DNA from 3 places in the Glutamicibacter sp. JL.03c genome. Region 2 is predicted to be linked to each of the others. Evidence: riboswitches for the same ligand, from Rfam matches in the RefSeq annotation. Region 2 holds a riboswitch; each other region holds the start of a gene.
The links. Region 2 has a riboswitch for S-adenosylmethionine ahead of OF385_RS04880 (hypothetical protein). Riboswitches for the same ligand answer to the same signal wherever they lie in the genome.

Region 1: linked by a shared signal. The riboswitch ahead of OF385_RS03395 (O-acetylhomoserine aminocarboxypropyltransferase/cysteine synthase family protein) and the one ahead of OF385_RS04880 (hypothetical protein) in region 2 are both predicted to bind S-adenosylmethionine.
Region 3: linked by a shared signal. The riboswitch ahead of OF385_RS16395 (flavin reductase family protein) and the one ahead of OF385_RS04880 (hypothetical protein) in region 2 are both predicted to bind S-adenosylmethionine.

The regions. Positions count from the first base shown of each region.
Region 1 covers NZ_CP107575.1:731,943-738,854, reverse strand. The annotation lists gene OF385_RS03410 (HNH endonuclease signature motif containing protein) at 1-1,108, opposite strand, end outside; gene OF385_RS03405 (AraC family transcriptional regulator) at 1,172-2,041, opposite strand; gene OF385_RS03400 (cystathionine gamma-synthase) at 2,113-3,336, opposite strand; gene OF385_RS03395 (O-acetylhomoserine aminocarboxypropyltransferase/cysteine synthase family protein) at 3,338-4,639, opposite strand; SAM riboswitch class I at 4,726-4,816, opposite strand; gene OF385_RS03390 (LysR family transcriptional regulator) at 5,049-5,990, opposite strand; gene OF385_RS03385 (DUF1852 domain-containing protein) at 6,113-6,912, shown strand, end outside.
Region 2 covers NZ_CP107575.1:1,050,663-1,057,574, forward strand. The annotation lists gene OF385_RS04855 (hypothetical protein) at 1-109, shown strand, start outside; gene OF385_RS04860 (hypothetical protein) at 121-588, shown strand; gene OF385_RS04865 (bifunctional riboflavin kinase/FAD synthetase) at 651-1,604, shown strand; gene OF385_RS04870 (class I SAM-dependent methyltransferase) at 1,610-2,395, shown strand; gene rpsO (30S ribosomal protein S15) at 2,503-2,772, shown strand; gene OF385_RS04880 (hypothetical protein) at 2,922-3,290, opposite strand; SAM riboswitch class I at 3,284-3,394, opposite strand; gene OF385_RS04885 (type 1 glutamine amidotransferase domain-containing protein) at 3,574-4,299, opposite strand; gene OF385_RS04890 (MFS transporter) at 4,382-5,572, opposite strand; gene OF385_RS04895 (pyridoxal-phosphate-dependent aminotransferase family protein) at 5,782-6,879, shown strand.
Region 3 covers NZ_CP107575.1:3,534,523-3,541,434, reverse strand. The annotation lists gene OF385_RS16410 (PQQ-dependent sugar dehydrogenase) at 1-386, opposite strand, end outside; gene OF385_RS16405 (dihydrofolate reductase family protein) at 394-984, opposite strand; gene OF385_RS16400 (PaaI family thioesterase) at 1,030-1,446, opposite strand; SAM riboswitch class IV at 1,896-2,013, shown strand; gene OF385_RS16395 (flavin reductase family protein) at 2,111-2,611, shown strand; gene dnaB (replicative DNA helicase) at 3,268-4,623, shown strand; gene OF385_RS16385 (ZIP family metal transporter) at 4,685-5,428, shown strand; gene OF385_RS16380 (MFS transporter) at 5,452-6,837, shown strand; gene OF385_RS16375 (GNAT family N-acetyltransferase) at 6,834-6,912, opposite strand, start outside.

The DNA.
Region 1 (6,912 bases), 320 kb from region 2:
TCAACACGATGCTGACCTGCGCTGCGGGCGGTGATGATATACCGGAACCTGTGGGTGAACTTCCCATCAACAGAGTTAGCAGTCCCAGTAGCCGGCGGCGTTCGGGCTTTATGTCTTCCCACGGTTTGTGTTCATCCGGTTTCGGCGAACTTGGCGATGTTTCCGGTGGTGCTGATTGCTCCGGCTCGGCGGGTCCAGAACGGTTCCCGCCCTTGGCCCAGTCGGGCATCGACTCCTCATCGTCCCAGTCGCTCCCCGGTTCCCCGGTGAAATGAGCTTCGGCGTCCTTCAAGTGCTCGCGGTTACCGGCCACGGTAGCCGGATTGTCCATCTTGGCGAGGTAGGCCTCGATAAAAGCCGCCTGAGAAGGAAGTAAGCGCAGCACATATTCGACCAGGCCTTGGCGCAGGCCGCGTCTAAAAATTCCGATGCACTCAAGCAGGGCCTTGATCGGGCGTTCGCCGGATTTCACCTCGGCTATGAGCGCGTTAATGTGTTTGCGTGCGGACTTCGGGTCGGTGCGCAGGAAAGCCAGTGCGTCGGCTTGGAGTTGTTCTTTCTTTTTACGCCCGGCTTTGCCCTCGCCCAGATCTTTGCGGGCGGAATGCAGTTTCGTGGCCGTAGCAGCGACCGGGCGTGGGTCGACGTCAGGATCCATGAATTGTTCGGCGAGCTGAGGCAACCACGGGGCGATGGGCTGGCCTGCCTCATTCACCCCGCCAATCAAGCAGTCGGCTTGGATCAGTCGGGATGAAGCGGTGACCCGTGGAATATCTAACCAGTCCTGCAGCAACCCGGAGGCACTACTAAAGTGGGTGCGTCCGGCGGTGGTGTGACCGGCTGCGGCCTCGATCTGCTCGAGCGTGGGGTTGGTGCCGGCATCGGCGATGGCTTGGAAGGATTGTTGGTCGAGTTTGTGGGCGCCGGTGCAGCGGACCGCGTGGGCTGCCTCAATTTGTGCGCGGGTGAGCTGTTGGCCTAGTTCTTCGGTGAGCAGCGCGAAGTAGGCGGCGTGGCCGGCGGGAAGATCGCCGGAGAACACGGCAGTGGCGGAGGCGATCAGTGTGTTCGCCTCAGCCAGATTCTTCAGTGCCTGCGCTGTGTCCATGGAAACGAGCATGCCCCACGCAAAATACTACGCAGGGCAAGCAATTACGAGGTGTGGATAAGGCTAGCGGTCGGCTTCCACCGGCAGCCAGAGCTCGCAGGTCGCGGTGCTGAAATCAGCGGCCCGATCGAGCACGGCGGCAATGGACGGGCCGGGACGCAAACGCCACGGATTGGACGGGAACCACGCGGTGGCCGTGGAGGCCCAGAGCTCCTGCAGCGCCGCCGGGTAGGGGCCCGACACGCTGAATACCGCCCAGGCCCCGGCGGGAACCTGGATGGAATCCAGGTCCTCGGGCACCGGGGCGTCGGCTGGCACCGCGACCGCGTGCAGGTAGGTCAGCTCGCTGCCTTCGCGGTAGTCCGCATCGACCTGGTCGCTGACCTGCAGCAGCCCGGCCGGTTCGGCGGCCGACAGAGCCTTGAGCCGGGCATGTTCGGCCACCGGGATGGAGGCTATGTGGGCTTGGATGTGCGGGTTGGCCCCCTGATGAATCAGCGGGACGCGTGCGGCGTATCCGATGAGCTGGAAATTTTCTCGTTGCGTTATTCGTGCATCCATGGGGCGTTTCCCTTCGACGTTCAGGCTGAACCTGATGATTGGCTGGCTTCGAAGGGGGCCGCCATTCTCGCGGATTTCGGCCACGGACGCGCCATGGACCTGCCGGAACGCCCGGCCGAAGGCCTCGGCCGAACCGTACCCGTAGCGGACCGCAATGCTCAGCAGGTCCTCGCCTGTGAGCAGGTCCGCGGCGGCCTGGGTCATGCGGCGCCGGCGAATGTACTCGGAGACCGGCATGCCGGCCAGCGAGGAAAACATCCGTCGCACGTGGTATTCGGTGGTGCCTTCGGCGCGCACCAGCTCAGCGAGGTTGATCTGCTCGCGCAGATTCGCCTCGATTTGCTCGATGAGCCGATTGAGAATTCCGATCATGTACCCACCCTTCCCCAACTACTATCCTTTGGGGAAGGGGCACGCCGCCCGATAATCGCGGTTCGAAACGATCAGGCGTTTTCCAGGGCCTTTTCACGCACGGTAGAGGTGGCCGGTTGAACGGACGGTGCCGAAGCAGCACGCGCCGCGGCCAGCCCGCGCTGAAGATCGGCGATCAGATCTTCGACCTCTTCGATGCCCACCGAGAGGCGGACCAGATTGGCCGGGATTTCCAGCTCGGTGCCGATCAGCGAGGCGTGGGTCATTTCGCGCGGGTAGCAGACCAGGGATTCCACCCCGCCCAGTGAGACCGAGAGCTGGAAGTACTCCATGGATTGGGCGAAGGCGCGGGCGGCGGCCTCGTCTTCCAGGGCCAGCGAGACGATCCCGCCAAAACCGCGCTGCTGTCGGGCTGCCAGCTCGTGGCCCGGGTGGGATTCCAGGCCCGGGTAGTAGACCCGGGTGACCTCGGGCTGAGCGTCAAGCCAGCGGGCCAGTTTATCCGCGGAAGCACAGTGGCGTTCCATGCGCAGGCCCAGGGTCTTCAGCCCGCGGGCAGCCAGGTAGGAATCCTGCGGTCCGGCCACCGCTCCCCCGGCGAACTGCTGGTAGCCCACCGCTTCGGTCAGGGTTTGGCCGCGGAAGTGATGGTCGGCCACGATCACCGCGCCGCCGAGCACATCGGAGTGCCCGCCGATGTACTTGGTGGTGGAGTGGACCACCGCATGGGCGCCAAAATCCAGCGGGCGCTGCAGGTAAGGAGTGGCGAAGGTATTATCCACGACCAGCAGGGCGCCGTGTTCGCGGGCGATGGCAGCCCATCCGGCCAGATCTGCGATGCCCAGCAGCGGATTGGAGGGGGTCTCCACCCAGAGCAGCGCGGTGTTCGGGCGCACCGCGGCACGCACCGAATCCAGGCTGGTGATGTCCACCGCCGAGGAGGTGATGCCCCATTTGCTGTGCAGCTTGGAGATCAACCGGTTGGTGCCGCCGTAGCCGTCGGCCCCGAGGATGATGTGGTCGCCCGGTTCGAGCACCGCACGCAGCAGTGCGTCTTCGGCGGCGATGCCGGAGGCGAAGGCGAAGCCAGCTGCACCGTGTTCCAGCGCGGTGAGCTGGTCCTGGAACCCGTCGCGGGTGGGATTCGAGCCGCGGGAGTATTCATGCCCGGAGCGCAGCACGTTGATGCCGTCCTGGATGAAGGTGCTGGTCTGGTAGATTGGCGGGACCACGGCGCCGGTGTGCGGGTCCTTGTGCTGGCCGGCGTGCACGGCCTGGGTGTTGAAGCCAGTCATCTCATGCTCCTTGGGTTTGCGGGGCCAGGGCCTGGTCCAATGCCAGATCCAGGGCCTGGGTGAGATCTGCGAGCAGGTCGGCCGGGTCTTCCAGGCCAACCGAGAGGCGCAGGGTTGAAGTGTTCAGGCCGGCGTCGGCCAGCTGGGAAGCCGAGAGTCGGCAGTGCGTCATGGTCGCCGGGTGCGAAATCATGGTGCGGGTATCCCCCACATTGGCGGCCAGCGAGATCAGCTTGAGCCCATCGATCACCGGGGAAACCAACGTAGGGTGCGCCAGTTCGATGGCCACCACGCAGCCGGTGCCCTTGGGTGTGATCTTGGCGGCCAGCTCGTGGCTCGGGTGGGTGGGCAGCGACGGGTGGTGGATGGCCGCGATGCCCGGGTGAGCAGAGAGCTTCTCGATCAGGGTGGTGACGCTGCGCTGCACGTGGGCGGCGCGTACCGGCAGGGTTTCGATGCCGGCCAGGATGCCCTGGGCGCTGGCCGGGGCCAGGGTTGGACCCAGATCGTGCAGGAATTTGGAGCGGACCAGCATCGCGTAGGCAGCCGACCCGTGGCGTTCAAACAGCGAAGTATTGTTCAGTCGCACTCGTGGGGCTGCGATTTGCGGCCAGCGCGCGGTGTCGGAGAAGTCGAACTTCCCCGAATCCACAACGATCCCGCCCAAAACCGAGCCGTGTCCGGCCAGGCCCTTGGTGGCCGAGTGGACCACGATGTCGGCTCCGAAGTCCAGCGGGCGTACGTTCAGCGGGGTGGCCAGGGTGTTATCCACGACCACCGGGATGTTGTGTTCGTGGGCGATGGCCGAGATGGCGGGAAGATCGGCCACTGTGCACAGCGGGTTGGAGACCGATTCCAAGAAAAATGCGCGGGTGTCTTCCTCGATGGCCTGTGCCCAAGCCAAAGGATCGGCCTGATCCACAAAGCTGATGCGGATGCCAAAGTCGGCGAAGGTGTCGGTGAACAGATCCACGGTGCCGCCGTAGAGCGAGGAGGAAGCCACGATGTGCTTAGGTCCCTGGGTCAGCGCCAGCAAAGACAACGCAACCGCGGACTGGCCGGTGGCGGTGGCTACCGCGTGGGCTCCACCTTCCAGTGCTGCCACGCGCTGTTCGAGGATCGAGACGGTGGGGTTGCCGGTGCGTGAGTAGGTAAAGCCGGCCTGGCGCAGCGCGAACTTTTCGATCGCTTCGGCGTGCGACTGGAATTGGTAGGCTGCGGAATTGTGCAGTGGCGGCAGCATTGGGCGGAAGTCTCCGCTGGGGCGGTATCCTGCGTGGACCGCATCGGTTCCTTGGCTCATGGCTCCTCCTCGATTCTCTGCGAGGGAGTGCACCGATTGGCGTCGTGTGGCAACACGAAGCACAGCGCGAAAGCGCGTTCGGAACTGCTCCATCGTTCCTGGCATTAGCACCTTTCGGTTTCCCGATGGTTGCTGCGACGTCAACGAGCCAGATCTCTTAGTCGCTCTTGATGGTTTGTTGTTCTTCCATGGTTGGGCATGGCTCCCAAAGCGTGCAAGCGCTATCGGGCGGTTGGCTTCATACAAGGCCACCACGCTTCATATGTCGCCAAGTTGTCATGATGACGCGGTGGCTGGCGCCACTTTATGACGCGGTGAATTGAACAGGACCTGCGTGATTTCAAGGTTTTTGCCGAAGTTTATGACGATGGAGAGGTGCTCGATGACCGGGAGTTACGCCGTGGGCGGCTCAGCCGAGCACTTCCACCCCGAAGCTGGCCACCACGGCGCGGACTTCTTGCAGGTAGCGCTGGGCCTGGTCGGTGAGCGGGATCGCGGCGTGGTCGATCCAGCCGATCTCGATGCTCTCTTCGATCGCCAGCGGGATGGCAACGATGGAGGGATCAAGCTCGTCGCTGATGATGCCGGTGGAAATCGTGTACCCGCCCAGGCCGATCATGAGGTTGAAGATGGTGGCGCGGTCCGAAACCTGGATTTCGCGTTGGCTGGAGCGCGTGGAGAGCACTTCCTCGGCGAAGTAGAAGGAATTGTTCGCGCCCTGGTCGAAGGTCAGCCGCGGCAGGTCTTCGAGGTCTTCGAGTGTGACCTGGTCCCGGGTAGCCAGCGGGTTGCTGCGCGAGATGAAGATGTGCGGATCAGCCAGGAACAGCGGGTGGAAGACCAGCCGGGATTCGCGCAGCAGCTTGTCGATGACCTTCCGGTTGAAGTCGTTGCGGTACAGGATCCCGATGTCGCTGCGCAGGGTGCGCACGTCCTCGATGATTTCCTCGGTGCGCGTCTCGCGGAGCGAAAACTGGTACTCCTCGGCCCCGCTGGCCTGGACCATCCGGACAAAGGCATCCACGGAAAATGAGTAGTGCTGGGTGGAGACGCCCAGCAGCCGCCTGGCGGAGGGCCGGCCTAGGTAGCGGTGCTCCAGCAGCTCCACCTGCTCCAGGACCTGGCGGGCATAGCCAAGGAATTCTGCGCCTTCGGCGGTGAGCGTCACTCCCCTGGCCGAGCGCACCAGCAAGGTGCGCCCCACCCGTGATTCGAGCTCCTTCATCGCCGCCGACATGCTGGGTTGCGCGACGTAAATCAAGTCGGCGGCAGCCGAGATGGAGCCCTCGGAGGCTACCGCCACGAAATAGCGCAGCTGCTGCAGTGTCAAGCCATTTGTTCCCTGCACCATAGCCAGAGTCTATATGAATCCATAGTTATATCGAGTTACCTGATATCAAGAATCACCCTGCATGATTGACGCAACGACATCCCCTCGGCCTGCCCAGGCCTCCCAAATACAGATTGGCCATCATGGCAGACGCATTAAATTTCAGTATTAGCACCACAAGATTCGACGAGAATTACTCTCCTTCGGCGAATTCTCGCACCACGACAAACTTCGCCAATTTGGCACGCGGTGAGCGCCGCGAAGAGAACCTTCGCAATGCCCTGACGATGATCAACCGTCGTTTCAATTCCTTGGCTCACTGGGACAATCCTCAGGGCAACCGTTATGAGCTGGAATTGGAAATCATTTCAGCAAATGTGCATTTTTCCGCCGATAATACCGGTCAGCAATTTCCACTTTTAGAAGTGCTTGAAACCACGATCGTGGATAAACTCACCGGCACTCGCTCCCAAGGTATGGTCGGCAATAATTTCTCTTCTTATGTCCGCGATTACGACTTCAGCGTGGTGCTCCCAGCATCTTGTAATGACAGTGGAGCTCCGGTGCTCCCAGAAGATTTTGGCGATCTCCACGGACAGCTCTTCCAACATTTCTTGAACTCACAGGCATACCGTGAACGTTTTGCCCAGCTGCCGGTGGTCTGCATCAGCGTCTCGACTTCCAAGACCTATTTCCGCACCGGTAACAGCCATCCGGTGCTCGGTTTGGAATACCAGCAAGATGAAAATTCATTGACCGACGCGTACTTCGGAAAAATGGGCTTGAGCGTGCGCTACTTCATGCCGCCGGGCGCCGTTGCGCCATTGGCTTTCTACTTCCGCGGCGACCTGCTCAACGATTACACGAACCTTCAGCTGATCAGCCTTATCAGCACCATGGAGACATTCCAGAAGATCTACCGCCCGGAAATCTACAACGCCAA
Region 2 (6,912 bases):
GTTCTTCTGGGCGATCAGCGAAAAGAGCCGCTGGTCCAACGCGGTACTTGGCGCTTCGGCATTGGTCACTTTCATCATGCTGTTCCGCATGGAACAGATCTGGCACTAGGAGTCATAGCCATGGGCGACAAGCCACGCAATTCCCGCATCCTTCAGGCAGCTGAAGCACGCTCCGCCGACAAAACACCCAAGCCGAGCCGGTCCACCGGGCTCGGCCGGGTCATCATCGCCGTGTATGGAATCTTGGCGCTGGCCGCAACGGTCCGCGGCGTGTACCAGATCCTGAGCAAGTTCGATGAGGCGCCGGTGGCGTACACGCTGTCAATGATCTCCGGTTTGATCTACCTGCTGGCCACCTTCTCGCTCTCGTCGGCCAAGCCGAAAGCGTGGCTGCTGTCCTTGTGGGCGGTCAGCATCGAGCTGGTGGGCGTGATCGTCGTGGGCATCTTGTCGCTGACGCACCCGGAAATCTTTGCGCACCCGTCGGTATGGAGCGGCTTCGGCCAGGGGTATGGATATATCCCATTAATCCTGCCGATGATCGGATTGTGGTGGCTGTATCGTAACCGCAGTGAGCGCCACGCCTGAAGACGTGTAAGAATTGCCTCGGTGGGTTCTCTACCCACCACAAGAATTTCTAAAGGAGCACAGTGCACTATTGGAAGGGCTTGGACGCCGTCCCCGCGGATATGGCTCCCACTGTCGTGACCATTGGCAACTTCGACGGTGTGCATTTGGGACACTGCGAGGTCCTGGATGCCGCGGTCACGCAGGCCAAAGCGCGCTCTGCCCAATCCGTGGCCATCACCTTTGACCCTCACCCGGCCTTGGTCCATCGCCCGGACAATGCCCCTGAACTGATCATGGGTATCGCCGACCGGGTTGATACCCTGGCCAGCGTCGGCTTGGACGCAACATTGATGATCCATTACACGCTGGATTTCGCTGACCAAAGCGCCGAAGAATTTGTTCGTTCCATCATCGTCGAGAAGCTTCATGCGGTGGCCGTTGTTGTGGGCCATGACGTGCGCTTCGGCCGGAGCAATTCCGGGGACTTCAGCTTCATGCAAGAGCTGGGCGAGAAGTACAGCTTTGACGTGATTGGTGTCGAAGACGTGGGGGACAAGCGCCGTTTGTCATCCACCTGGGTTCGTGAAGAGCTGGCTGCGGGCAACGTTGAAGCTGCGTCCGAGATCCTTGGACGGCCTCACCGCATGCGCGGAGAAGTGGTCCATGGCCACGCCCGCGGACGTGAATTGGGTTTCCCTACGGCCAATCTTGATCCTGAAGCCACCGGCATCATTCCTGCCGACGGAGTCTACGCCGGCTGGGTTATCGACGAGGCCGAGGTCCGCTGGCCAGCAGCAATTTCAGTGGGATCCAACCCGACTTTCGACGGTGTTTCACGAGTCGTCGAGGCTCACGTGATCGACCGCCCGGAAGAAGGCGTCGAAGATTTTGACCTCTATGGTCAGCAGATCGTGGTGGAGTTCATCGCACACCTCCGCCCCATGGTTGCCTACCGTGGCATCGAAGCGTTGATCGAGCAAATGACCGAAGACGTAGACCAGGCGCGAACCGTTTTGGCTACAGAACGCCACTAGAATTCATGGCTGAAATCCCTTCCCTGCCACAACGAGCCTTCGTGGTCAGCGCGCAGCGACGTGATGAACTAGCTTCTGCTTTCCAATCGGATGCCGAGAGCTATGACAAGATTCGTCCGTCCTATCCTGACGAGGCTTTGGACTTCACCCTGCAAAACCACCCAGCCGAGGCAGTGGATATCGGTTGTGGCTCAGGAATTTTCACCGAGCAACTTGTGGGTCGCGGCCTGGATGTTACCGCTGTTGATCCGTCCGAAGCCATGCTTTCGGTTCTGGCCAATCGACTTCCCGAAGTAGCAATGCTCTGCGCTCACGGCGAGGCAACCGGTCTGGCCGGGAACAGTTTTGATTTGGTGACCTACGCACAGGCCTGGCACTGGGTTGATCATCCCAAGGCCAGCGCAGAAGCGGCCCGGTTATTGCGTGATCATGGATGGCTGACGCTGCTGTGGAACCAATTGGATGTCTCGATTCCCTGGGTTCACCGGCTGGCCCGCATCATGCACGCTGGCGACGTGCATCGTCCCGAGCTTGAACCGCCGCTAGGCCCGGAGTTCCGGAAGCCCGAACACGGAATTTGGCACTGGTCCATGCCGCTGGACTTCCCAGAAATCGTTGAACTGACCAAATCCCGCAGTTATTACCGCAAGGCAACGGCAACGACACAAGCCAAGGTCGAAGCGAATCTTCGATGGTATTGGACCGAGCACCTTGGACACGAGCCATCCGCAAGGGTGCAGGTGCCGTATCTCACCCATGCTTGGAGGTCCCGTCGGCGTCCCCGACGGTGATATGATTGACGATGGTTCTCGCTGCAGTCCGCGGTTGCGAGTATCCGCCGTAAACGTTTCGGCGTTTGCACTGACTTATGAACGCGGTCCAACTCTAGGAGTTTGTTATGGCATTGGATGCCACTATCAAGAACGAAATCATCAAGGCTTACGCTACCCACGAGGGTGACACCGGTTCGCCTGAGGTTCAGATTGCCGTCATGTCCCGCCGTATTTCGGACCTGACCGAGCACCTGAAGATGCACAAGCATGACCACCACACCCGCCGTGGCCTGATGGCTCTGGTTGGTCGTCGTCGTCGTATGCTCGGCTACCTGAAGAACACCGACATCGAGCGTTACCGTTCGCTGATCGAGCGCTTGGGCCTGCGTAAGTAGTCTCTCGCGCTGGTGCGAAGATCCCCGCCTTCCTTGTGGAAGGCGGGGACTTTTTTATGGCCGAAAGGCCTCATGAGGGAATTTTCCACTGAATTTCTTGCAGCACTGTTCCAACCCGTTATGTTGTTGACGGCCCCTATGATCCTCTTTCAGGGGCTGGCAACAACATAACGCGAAGAGCGGCGAACTTCCGTTTCAGCCCGCCGGTCCACGGTCGTAGATTCCAAGCCTTCAAGGTGTGCGAAGGAATAGCTCCACCAGGCCCCGTAGTCCACCGGCGAGGACATCGTACGGCCGTATTCGCCATCATTGGGAATATCAATCCCGGCAATGCGTTTTAGCTGGACGACATCCGCCACAGCGGGTAAGAGCAATTCGGTAAAACCGGCAACATCCTCGGGATAGTTCTCCTTGGCCGCGTTGCCGCCAAGAGCTCCGGGGTGCGCGGCAGGGAGCCGGCGTGGGTGGTAAGGATATGATCCGGGGCCTGCGAAGACATGCCAAAGCCACCTTTCCATCGGTTCTGGCGGTAGCACCATATCCGCAAAAGCTCATTCTTCATCAGCTGGATAGGTTGCTGCGGCATCGCAGAGCCAGGTCTCTCGGCCACTCGGGATGGGTACACATCAATCACTATCAGCTCTTTGGGCTCGGCTGCGAAGTGCTGGATCCTCGTTGAGCCAGCCTCTAGCTGGAGAACGTTATCGTGGAACTCAGTGGGCCGAAAAGAGCTTGAACCCGTGCGATGGCACGGGTTCAAGCGCAATTTTTACGTCATCTTTGCGAGGGTGACGCCGATTTTTAGTCCGCTTCGGCTTCGGCAGCGGCTTCTTCGGCTGCCTTTTCCTGGTGGATTACTTCTGCGAGAAGCTTCTCCATCTCCTTAGCGACTCCTGCGGCCGACGCAGGGTTCTGGCCGGTGACCAGACGTTCGGAGACTTGAACGTTCTCTTCAAAATTATCCGCGGGGATATGGTTGGCGCCTTGCTCGACCAGTTTGTCGGCCAAGAAGAAGGGGATGATCTGATCCTTGCCAACGGCTATTTCCTCATCGTTGGTGAAGGCCGCGACATCCTTGCCGCTGAGCAGCTTGATGCCGTGGTGCAGTTCCACATCGAGCAGACCCGCCGGGCCATGGCACACTGCGCCGACGACTCCACCCTTGTTATAAATATCCCCAATGAGCTTTTGCAGGCCTTCATTGTCGGGGAAATCCCACATGGTGCCGTGACCGCCTACTAGGTAGATCGCGTCGTATTGCTCCGGGTCAATGACTTCCACCCTGGCCGTGTTGTACAGGCCGGCCCGGGTCGTTTCATCTTCAGTGAATTGCACCTGGATTGGATCGTCCGTATCGACAGTGTCACGGGGAGGCTGTCCGCCCTTGATCGAGGCAAAGTCGACGAAATGCCCTGAATCTCGGAAGACCTTCCAAGGATGAGCTGCTTCCGCGACGTTATATCCGGTGGGGTCTCCGCCAGCACCGAGTTCGGAAACGCTAGTTAGGACCATCAGGATTTTCTTCACGGGGTACTCCTTTCGCATTTGTCCTCCCAGCCTTGTACAAAGTTGGCAAGGCTTCAACCGCACCTAGGCGGTTTCCAGAGTTCTATGCGATTGCTCCCTGTTTGGAGGGGGATTCAGGCAAGCGAAGCATCAGGATTCCCAGCAAAGCAATAGCCAAGATCACGGCGGCCAGGGCCCATAAGCCCGCCGAGACGCTGGCCGCGGCAGCGACGGCACCCACCAGGATCGGACCGCCGGCGTCCCCGAGTTCGCGCCCGAGTTCTGCTGATCCCATGGTGCGCCCAATGCGTTCTTCGGGAGTCGTCGAGGCTAGATGCGCAAAGCCCAGCGGTGTAGCGATCCCGACGCCGGTTCCCAGAAGCAGCGCGCTCAGCAACAATGTGGCAAAGCTTTGCCAGATCGCGACCGAGACCAGTCCCGCGATGAGCAGCAGGAGGCCAAGAGCCATGCCTGCGGCAAAACTGATCTTGGCCTGGTCCTTGATCCGGCCGATCCATGGCTGTACGAGGGCCGAACAGATCGCCAATATCGACACCACGCCCATGCTTTGCATCTCGTCGAGTCCGAGCCTCGAGCCGATCAGCGGCAGGAAGCCAACGGCCGCGCCCAACGCGCCGGTAGCCGCAGCCAGAACCATGGTCGGCACCAGGAAACCGGGCTGCACCGTTTGGCGCGCAAGATCTGCCAGCGTGTAACGCCGCTTGGGGAGCATGGGCAGGACCGGCACTCTGCGCCACACCCAGATCGCCGCGGTCAACGAGATTACTGCCATGAAGGCAAAGAGCGCGGGGAAGCCGGAGACGAAGATCAAGCCGGCACCGATCAGGGGGCCCAAGACGTAGCCGAGGGTTTTCCAAGCGCCGTATCGGCCGAAATACTGGCCAGGGCGAGGCCCGGAGAGCCGAGCCACCGCTGCGGAGGCCGCGGGCGAAAACGCCGAGGCCGCAGCACCCTGGCCAAGCCGGACCAGGCCCAGAGCAAGTGCTGAATGCGCGAAGATGCCCAGGGTCGACATGAGTGCGAATACAATGAGGCCGCCGAGAATCACCGGTTTTGCGCCGATGCGGTCGCTCAGGGTTCCAAATACCGGTTTCAAAATGACTTCGGCAACATCGTAGACGGCGAGCAAGATGCCCAGCGTGAACAGGCTGGAACCTAGTGCCTCGAATTCGGATCCGAGGCCTGCAGCAATGCTATGTGCTCCAAAAGCGGTAGTGAATCCGGCGGCGAAGAGCGGTGCTAGGTGGCGCGTGCTTGTTGTATCGCGGGTCATGACATCATTTCGTTGTTGACGGCAGTGGAGCATGGCGGGCTATCGCCGGCTGCTCGCGAACTCGCTGTCCGTGCAGGGATCCGAGGCTGGCGCACCTTTGAAAATAGCATCTTGGCGTTTCCACTCGAAGTATTACCGAGCGAACGGCAGGCCAACGGCTAGGCTGAAGTTGATTTGAACGTCCGAGATGAGCAGGAATGCGAGACATCATGAGCAATACAGTTCTTCAGCGTCACCTCTTTGGACCTGGTCCATGCAACCCCTATCCGGAAGCGACGGCCGCATTGGGACTGCCGTTGCTGGGTCATCTGGATCCGGAATTCATTGCCCGCATGGATCGTGTGGCCGATGGCCTGCGCACGCTGTGGGGGACCGAGAACCTGCGGACCTTGCCACTGAGTGCCACCGGTTCGGCCGGCATGGAAGCGGCGTTTGTTAACACCATCAACCCTGGCGACGTTGCGGTAATCGCCGTTAATGGCCTCTTCGGCGAGCGCATGTGCGAAGTCGCGTCACGTGTGGGTGCCGAGGTTGTCCGGGTTGACCACGCATACGGCACGCCGGTGGACGCGCAGCGTGTGGCAGAAGCTCATCCCAACCCTGCGGTGATTGCTGCCGTGCACGCGGAAACGAGCACCGGGGTGGTCTCGGACATCGCCGCCTTGGGAGCAGGCAAGGGAGAGGCACTGCTGATCACCGATGCGGTGACGTCCATTGGCGGCATGCCGGTGCTTGCCGACCAGTGGGGAATCGATGTGGGTTATGCCGGTACGCAGAAGTGCCTTGGTGTCGCCCCGGGACTGGCGCCCTTCACCATTTCCGATCGCGCCTTTGAGCGCCGCGTGCTCAAGCCCCAATCCTGGTATCTGGATCTTGGCTTGCTCGGCGGCTATGCCACCGGGTCCACCGGTGGCGGCCGAACCTATCACCACACTGCTCCGGTAGCGATGGTGGCCTCGTTGGAAGCTGGTATTGAACGCATCCTGTCCGAGGGGCTTGACGCGGTCACCGCGCGTCATCAGGAAGCAGGCAGCTTGTTGCAAAATGGGTTGCAGGATATGGGCCTGGGACTCTTTGCGCAGGAAGGGTACCGCTTGCCTCAGCTGACTACGGTGGAGGTACCCGAGGGTGTCGATTCGGCCAAGGTGCGCGGTTACCTGCTGGACCGCTTCAACATTGAGATTGGCGGGGGAGTCGGGCAGTACGCCGATACCGTGTGGCGCATCGGGTTGATGGGTCCGAACGCGAATCCTGGTTCTGTGGCATTGCTTCTTTCGGCATTAAGAGAGGCGATAAGCAAGTCCTAAATCGACGGTTTGATCTCTTGAATGATGTGATCG
Region 3 (6,912 bases), 1.1 Mb from region 2:
AAAGACAGGTGGCCGGCGCTGCCTTGCACGGTGAACTGCTGAATGCGGTTACCGGATTCCGCGGTGGAATAGGCGTAGAGCTTATCCGGGGCGAGGAAGGCCAGGCCCAGCAGCCCGCCTTCGCCTTTGGCTGCGAGATCATTGATCCGGGAAACTTCACGGTGCTGTCCGGATTCCGCAACCTCCAGGATCCTCCCGGAATCGCGTTCGCTGACCAGCAAGGTGTCCTTGACGTAGACCATGGACCACGGAGCTTCCAAGCCGCTGGCCAGTGGTTTTGAAGTGGTTTGCGATTCGGCAGCGGGAAGTGGAGGTGGTGTTGGCGCGGAGCATCCGGCGAGGAACACTGCGCCGAGCAGCAGGCAAGTGCCCCGGATAGGCTTCATCGGGCGGCTATGCGTGCGCCGGATGATGGCGCGTCGGGCGATACGTCAGTTCCTGGATCCGACCATCCAAAAGCTTCGAATCGACAAGTTCCAAGTCATAGTCGTCGACCCCGCCGAGTACCGGAGCAGAGCCGCTATGCCCGGTCAGCACCGGGAAGATGCTCACCTGGATGAAGTCCACCAGGCCTGCCGCCAGCAGAGAATGGTTCATGGCCAGGGAACCGTGGGAGCGCAGCGGCACATCTGAGGTTTCTTTGAGCTGGGCGACAACGTCCAAGGCATCCGAACGCTCCAGCGTGGCATTAGGCCAAGACAGCGGCTCTTCCAAGGTGGTGGAGATGACGGTGGCCGGCTTGTCGTGCAAAGCCACGCCCCACGCGTCTTCAACCTCGGGATTCATCTCGATTTCTGCCCAGAAGAGACTGAATAAGCGGAAGGTGTTCGCACCGAAAACCATGCGGCATGGAGGAGTGTAGAGCCCGAGGCGATGGGCCAACAGCTCTGGCCCTTGTTTTCCCCAGTAGCCGCCCCAATCGCTGCCGGCACTGCCGAAGCCATCAAGGCTGCTGAACACGTCAAAGGTATAGGTGGCACTCATGGTAAGCCTCCGAAACTGATCCGCTGGGTGCCACCTAGGATACGCTCAGGCGCTGGGCATATCTACGTTTTGGGTGCGCAATTGTCCGCGCGAGAGTTCCTTTCCACTGGCCTCATCGGTGATGACAACTTCCCACAACTGCTGGGTTTTGCCTTGGAACAGCGCCTTGGCAGCAACCTGCACGCGCGCACCGGTGGAGGGACGCAAGAAGTCGGTGGCATTGTGCACGCCGACGGCGAATTGCCCGCGTTCGGCCACCGCGTAGCTGGCTCCGACGCTGCCGGCGCTTTCAACGATCGAGGCATACACCCCGCCATGCACTACGCCCCACGGAGTGTGGTGGTTTTCGTTCAGATCGGCATGTCCGCGCACGGACGTGGCGGTGATGTCGTCAAAGACCAGTCCGATGCTCTCGGTGAAGCGGCTGGTCTTCTCGGGGATTCGCGGTTCTGCGGAACTCATGGGTGACTCCAAAGGTGTAAGGCGCTGGGCTGCCGCACAACGGCCTAGGCTCGCAATACGTTCTTTTGCACTTTACCCGTAGATGTCCTGGGAAGATGATGGTGCGCTTCACCCAGTGGGTTCAGGCAGCTGCCCCGATATGAGCAGGGCACGCTTGGTCTCCCATGGTGCTCGAGCGGGAAATTCGGTTCCGCTACGGCGGGCGGTTTGATAAAAGCGGCGAAGGCGCAGCACCTGGTGATGCTGCCTGGCCGTCATAGGTTATTGCATTACGGCGGCGATCACATGAGCGGCTCGAGTTGCCACGGTGGGCGTGGGTAGTTCTGATGAACAAAAGGCTGTTCCAGCCCCTCAGAAGCATCTTGGTGTCGAATATTTTGTTGAATATTGCGATTTGCGAAGTGAATTGTTTGACGGTGGTTCGTCATGAGCCATATCGTTTTAAGCAGAATCAAGAGCATCAGCTAAAAGCCCTGGCTTGCTGATCGGCAACCCTCTCAACGGTAGTGGGGTGCTCCAGGTGAGGATTCGGTTCTGCTCCAAATGGCGTCAGAACAAGTACCGCGCACGGCGTGAAATCTCAGGGACAAGCACATTCGGAAGCTTCCGATCCGCCAAGTCCACTGGGTCTGACGCGGTGGGCAAGACCCGAAGGAATCGAGCCATGTCATTGAATCGTGAACTTGACCCGCTAACCCTACGCAGGGTTTTCGCTCAACATCCCTCAGGCGTGGCCGCTCTGTGTGCAGAAGTGGACGGCGTAAAAACCGGCATCGTTGCATCCTCATTCACTGTGGGGGTTTCGTTGGAGCCGGCATTGGTGATGTTTGCAGTCCAGAAGACCTCCAATACCTGGCCGAAACTGCGTGGGGCCAGCCACATCGGTGTTTCGGTTCTCAGCGATCTTAATGGAGGGGTCTGCACGCAGATCGCTTCGAAGAAGGGCGATCGATTCCTCGGTGTGGATACCGTGGTTTCTGAACAGGGCGCCCTGTTCATCGAAGAGTCCACCCTCTGGCTGGAAACATCGATTTACAACGAGGTTGAGGCAGGAGACCACTGGGTTGTGCTCTTGGAGGTGCACGGGCATCACGCATCTCAGCACTCGCCGCAGATCTTCCATGATTCTCGATTTCATTCGATCCCAGTTTCTGAACTCGTCTAACGTTTCCAAGCAGTAGGCGCATCAAGGCCTGTTGTGGATCACCTAGGTGATCCACAACAGGCCTTGATGCATTTCGTCATGCGTTGAATGTGAAGCAATAGTTATCCACGGTGTGGATAGGTGGGCCACTGTGAAAATGTGGACTACCGATAGTCTGGCGCAGGATATTTCCTCATTAATTGAGATGACTAAGGGTTTTGCCTATGCACCCACATCCACACAGTTATCCACATGGCTGTGGGTACAGTGTGTAGAACTATGCGAAAAACGCGAAAATCTCTGAATTTCGGTCGTTTGCGGCTGTTGATAACTATTGGCGGCATAGCGGTAGGTTCAATAAAATCTCTTTCTGTCCACAGTTGTGAAATTGTGAAAGGCCTAATCAGAAGCTGTTACGGTTGGGTAGTCGACATTAATCCACAGGTTTCTCCCCAGCTAGTGAACAGGCTAGTCCACAGATGAGGGTATGTTATGCACAGAGGCTGTGGATAATGGGGTTTACGTGGGTGAACATCAGCCCTACTGTTGGCCTTGGGACAGAAATATCCACAGTTGTTCATCATTGAACTGTCGGTCTCAACTGACAAGATGGACCGTTGCCATAGGGCAAGGATGAATTTTCCCAGTGGGGTCAATAGGGGATGGAAGTGTCTGTAATGAGTGCTGAGCCGGTATACGAAGGACGAGAGTCCGATGCTGGACGCAAGCCGCCACAGGATGTCGAAGCAGAGATGTCCGTGCTCGGCGGCATGATGCTATCCAAGGACGCCATTGCTGACGTTGTCGAAGCGCTCCGCGGAACCGACTTCTATCGTCCGGCCCACGAATCCATCTACGAGGCAATCATCGATTTGTACGGTCGAGGCGAGCCAGCCGACGCCGTGACCGTAGCCGACCTGCTGACCAAGCGCGGTGAAATTTCCCGCGTTGGCGGGGCCGCCTACCTCCACAATCTTATTCAGCAGGTGCCCACCGCGGCCAACGCCGGATACTATGCAGAAATCGTGCGTGAGCGTGCCGTTCTGCGACGCCTAGTTGATGCCGGTACCCGTATCGTCCAGATGGGCTACTCGCCAGACGGCGAAGTCGACGCCATCGTCAACGAAGCCCAGGCCGAGGTCTACAAGGTCGCGGAAAACCGCAGCAGTGAAGACTATGTCCGTCTTTCTGACATCATCGAAGGCACTGTCGATGAAATCGAAAACGCCGCCAATGCCGGTGACGGTATTACCGGTGTGCCTACTGGATTCTATGAATTCGACGAACTGACCCAGGGCCTGAAGGGCGGGCAGATGATTATCATCGCCGCCCGTCCGGCAGTGGGTAAATCAACTTTTGCCTTGGACTTTGCCCGGTCGGCAGCCATCAAGAACAACATGGCTACGGTCTTCTTCTCCTTGGAAATGGGCCGCAATGAAATCGCGATGCGCCTGCTTTCCGCAGAGGCATCCATCCAGCTTCAAGACCTGCGTAAGGGTTCGGTCGAAGATGCGCAGTGGACCAAGATTGCCACCACTATGGGGCGCTTGAATGAGGCGCCGCTGTTCATCGATGATTCGCCGAATATGTCCATGATGGAAATCCGAGCGAAGTGCCGTCGCCTGAAGCAGCGCAACGAGCTGCGCATGATCATCCTTGACTACCTGCAGCTGATGAGCTCGGGCAAGCGAGTGGAATCCCGTCAACAGGAAGTCTCCGAGTTCTCGCGTAACCTCAAGCTCCTGGCTAAGGAACTGGATGTTCCGCTGATTGCGTTGTCGCAGCTGAATCGTGGTTCCGAGCAGCGTACCGATAAGCGGCCAATGGTTTCGGACCTTCGTGAATCAGGTTCCATCGAGCAGGACGCCGACATGGTGATCCTGCTGCACCGTGACGACGTGTATGACAAGGAAAATCGCCCCGGCGAGGCCGATGTCATCATCGCAAAGCACCGTGCTGGTCCCACCAAAACCATCACCGTGGCATTCCAGGGCCATTACTCGCGCTTCAGCAATATGTCCTCTGAGGGTTAATCCCAGTCAGAACCAATATGGCACCTACTAAGACGGCGGATTGCTGGCTATAGTAGGTGCCATGTTCGCTTCTTTGCAGGCTTTGCTGTGGGGTACGGTGGCTGGTTCGGCCTTGCTGCTGGGATCGGGTGCCGCCTGGTGGCTGAAAATCCCGAAAATCTGGGTCTGCGCGATCATGGCCTTCGGCGCGGGAGTCCTGGTCAGCGCGCTGAGTTTTGAGCTCGTGCTCGAAGCGTTTGAGACCGGAGGATTGATGGCTACCGTGGGCGGTGTACTCGCTGGCGCCGCATTGTATTTCTCGGCCAACCGGGTATTGGACTGGCGCACCAAGAAGCGTCAGAAGGCCTCCGGCAACACCAATAGCGACAGCTCATCCGGAAGCGCATTGGCCGTGGGCGCGCTCATTGATGGCATCCCCGAGTCGGTGGCTCTGGGACTGAGCGTTGTCGCGAGCGCGAGCATCAATCCCGCCATGCTCATCGCCATCTTCATATCCAACGTGCCCGAAGGCCTAGCCAGTACGGCTCAAATGAAATCAGCCGGCCGCAAGGGTTCATCCGTTGCCATCCTGTGGGGATCCATCGCGATTTCCTGCGGTCTGGCTGCCTTTTTCGGTGCGCTGCTCATGCAATCCATGCCTGAAGAAGCCCTGGCCTTTGCCACGGCCGTGGCCGCTGGCGGAATCCTGACCATGATTGCCGACACGATGATCCCCGAGGCCTACGCTGTCGAACATGATTACACCGGGCTGTTGGTCACCGGCGGATTCCTGTCGGCCTTCGCCCTGCACGTTGTGGGCGGCTAGGAAAAAACTGGCATGATGGGGGCATGCCCCTAAGACATCGTGGCCGCACCCCTGCGCCGGCTACAGAGACCATCTACGCACCGCAATTCTTGGCCACCACCATGGGCATGTTCATTCTGGTGTTTCTCGTTGCCTTTGAATCCATGGCGGTCACCACCGTCATGCCGATGGTCAGTGAACTGCTCAATGGCGAACGCTATTTTGCGCTAGCCTTTGCCGCACCCATCGCCAGCGGAATGCTCGGCATGGTGGCTGCTGGTGAGGTCACGGACCGGTGGGGACCCAAGTACCCATTGTTCATAAGCGTAGCGATTTTCTGTGTGGGCTTGTTGATCTGCGGTTCTGCAGTAAACATGCAAATGCTCATTGCTGGAAGGATCTTGCAGGGTATCGGCGGTGGCGCCATTACCGTGGCCATCTACGTGTTGATTGCCCGAGCATATCCAGGGCATCTGCATTCAAAAATCTTCGCACTCTTCGCCACGGCCTGGGTGCTGCCGGCAATGATTGGCCCATGGCTCGCTGGCCTCATGGCAGTGCACCTTGGGTGGCGCTGGGTCTTTTCCGGCGTGGCAGTCCTGGTGCTTGTCGCCTTCTGCGCGATGATTCCGGTGCTCAAGTCCCTGGATTCCGAGCGCAACCATGACCTAGGTAAGGTATCGGTCAAACGCCTGGCGCTTGCAGGACTTACCGGGCTCGCCGTGATCTGTATGAACCTCTTGGGCAATTCGAACAGCAGCTGGTCATTGATCGGATTGGCTCTGGCGCTGGTGGTCGCCTTGCTGGCGATTCGCCCGCTCTTGCCCCGTGGAACCTTTCTTGTGCGCCGCGGGCTGCCGGCAACCATCATGACCAGGATTTTCATCACGGGCGCCTTCTTCGGCGTGGAAGTCTATCTTCCCTACCTGCTTCGCGAAGACTACTCCCTGGCCCCCGATCGGGCCGGCCTGATCCTGACCGCGTCGGCCCTGTGCTGGTCCATGGGCTCATGGCTCCAGGGAAAGCTGGGGGAGAAGATCGAGTCGGCAACCTGCATCACCCTGGGCGCCGTGGCCGGAAGCATGGCCATCGCTACCGCCTTGGCTACTGCGATCTACCACCCGCCGGTATTCGTGCTGGTGTGCGGCTGGGCCGTGGGCGGGTTTGGCATGGGGCTGATTTTCCCCCGGCAAAACGTCAACATGCTCGCTCTATCATCCAAGGAAGAACAGGGATTCAACTCCTCGGCGATGACCGTGGCAGACTCCTTGGGCAATGCCGGGGCCACGGCCATCGGCGGCGTCATCTTCGCGATGGCCGCAGCTGGCACCGGGTTCATCTCGGTGTTCACGTTCAGCCTGGTACTGATCCTGATCTTGATTGCCATCTCACCGCGCACCAAGGGAATCCCGGTTCGGCCAGTCGGCTAGCCGCGAGGCAGGAGATCCAAATGGGCCTTGGTGGGCTCAACCAGATGCTGGTCGTAGTCGTTGTGCTTGGCTACA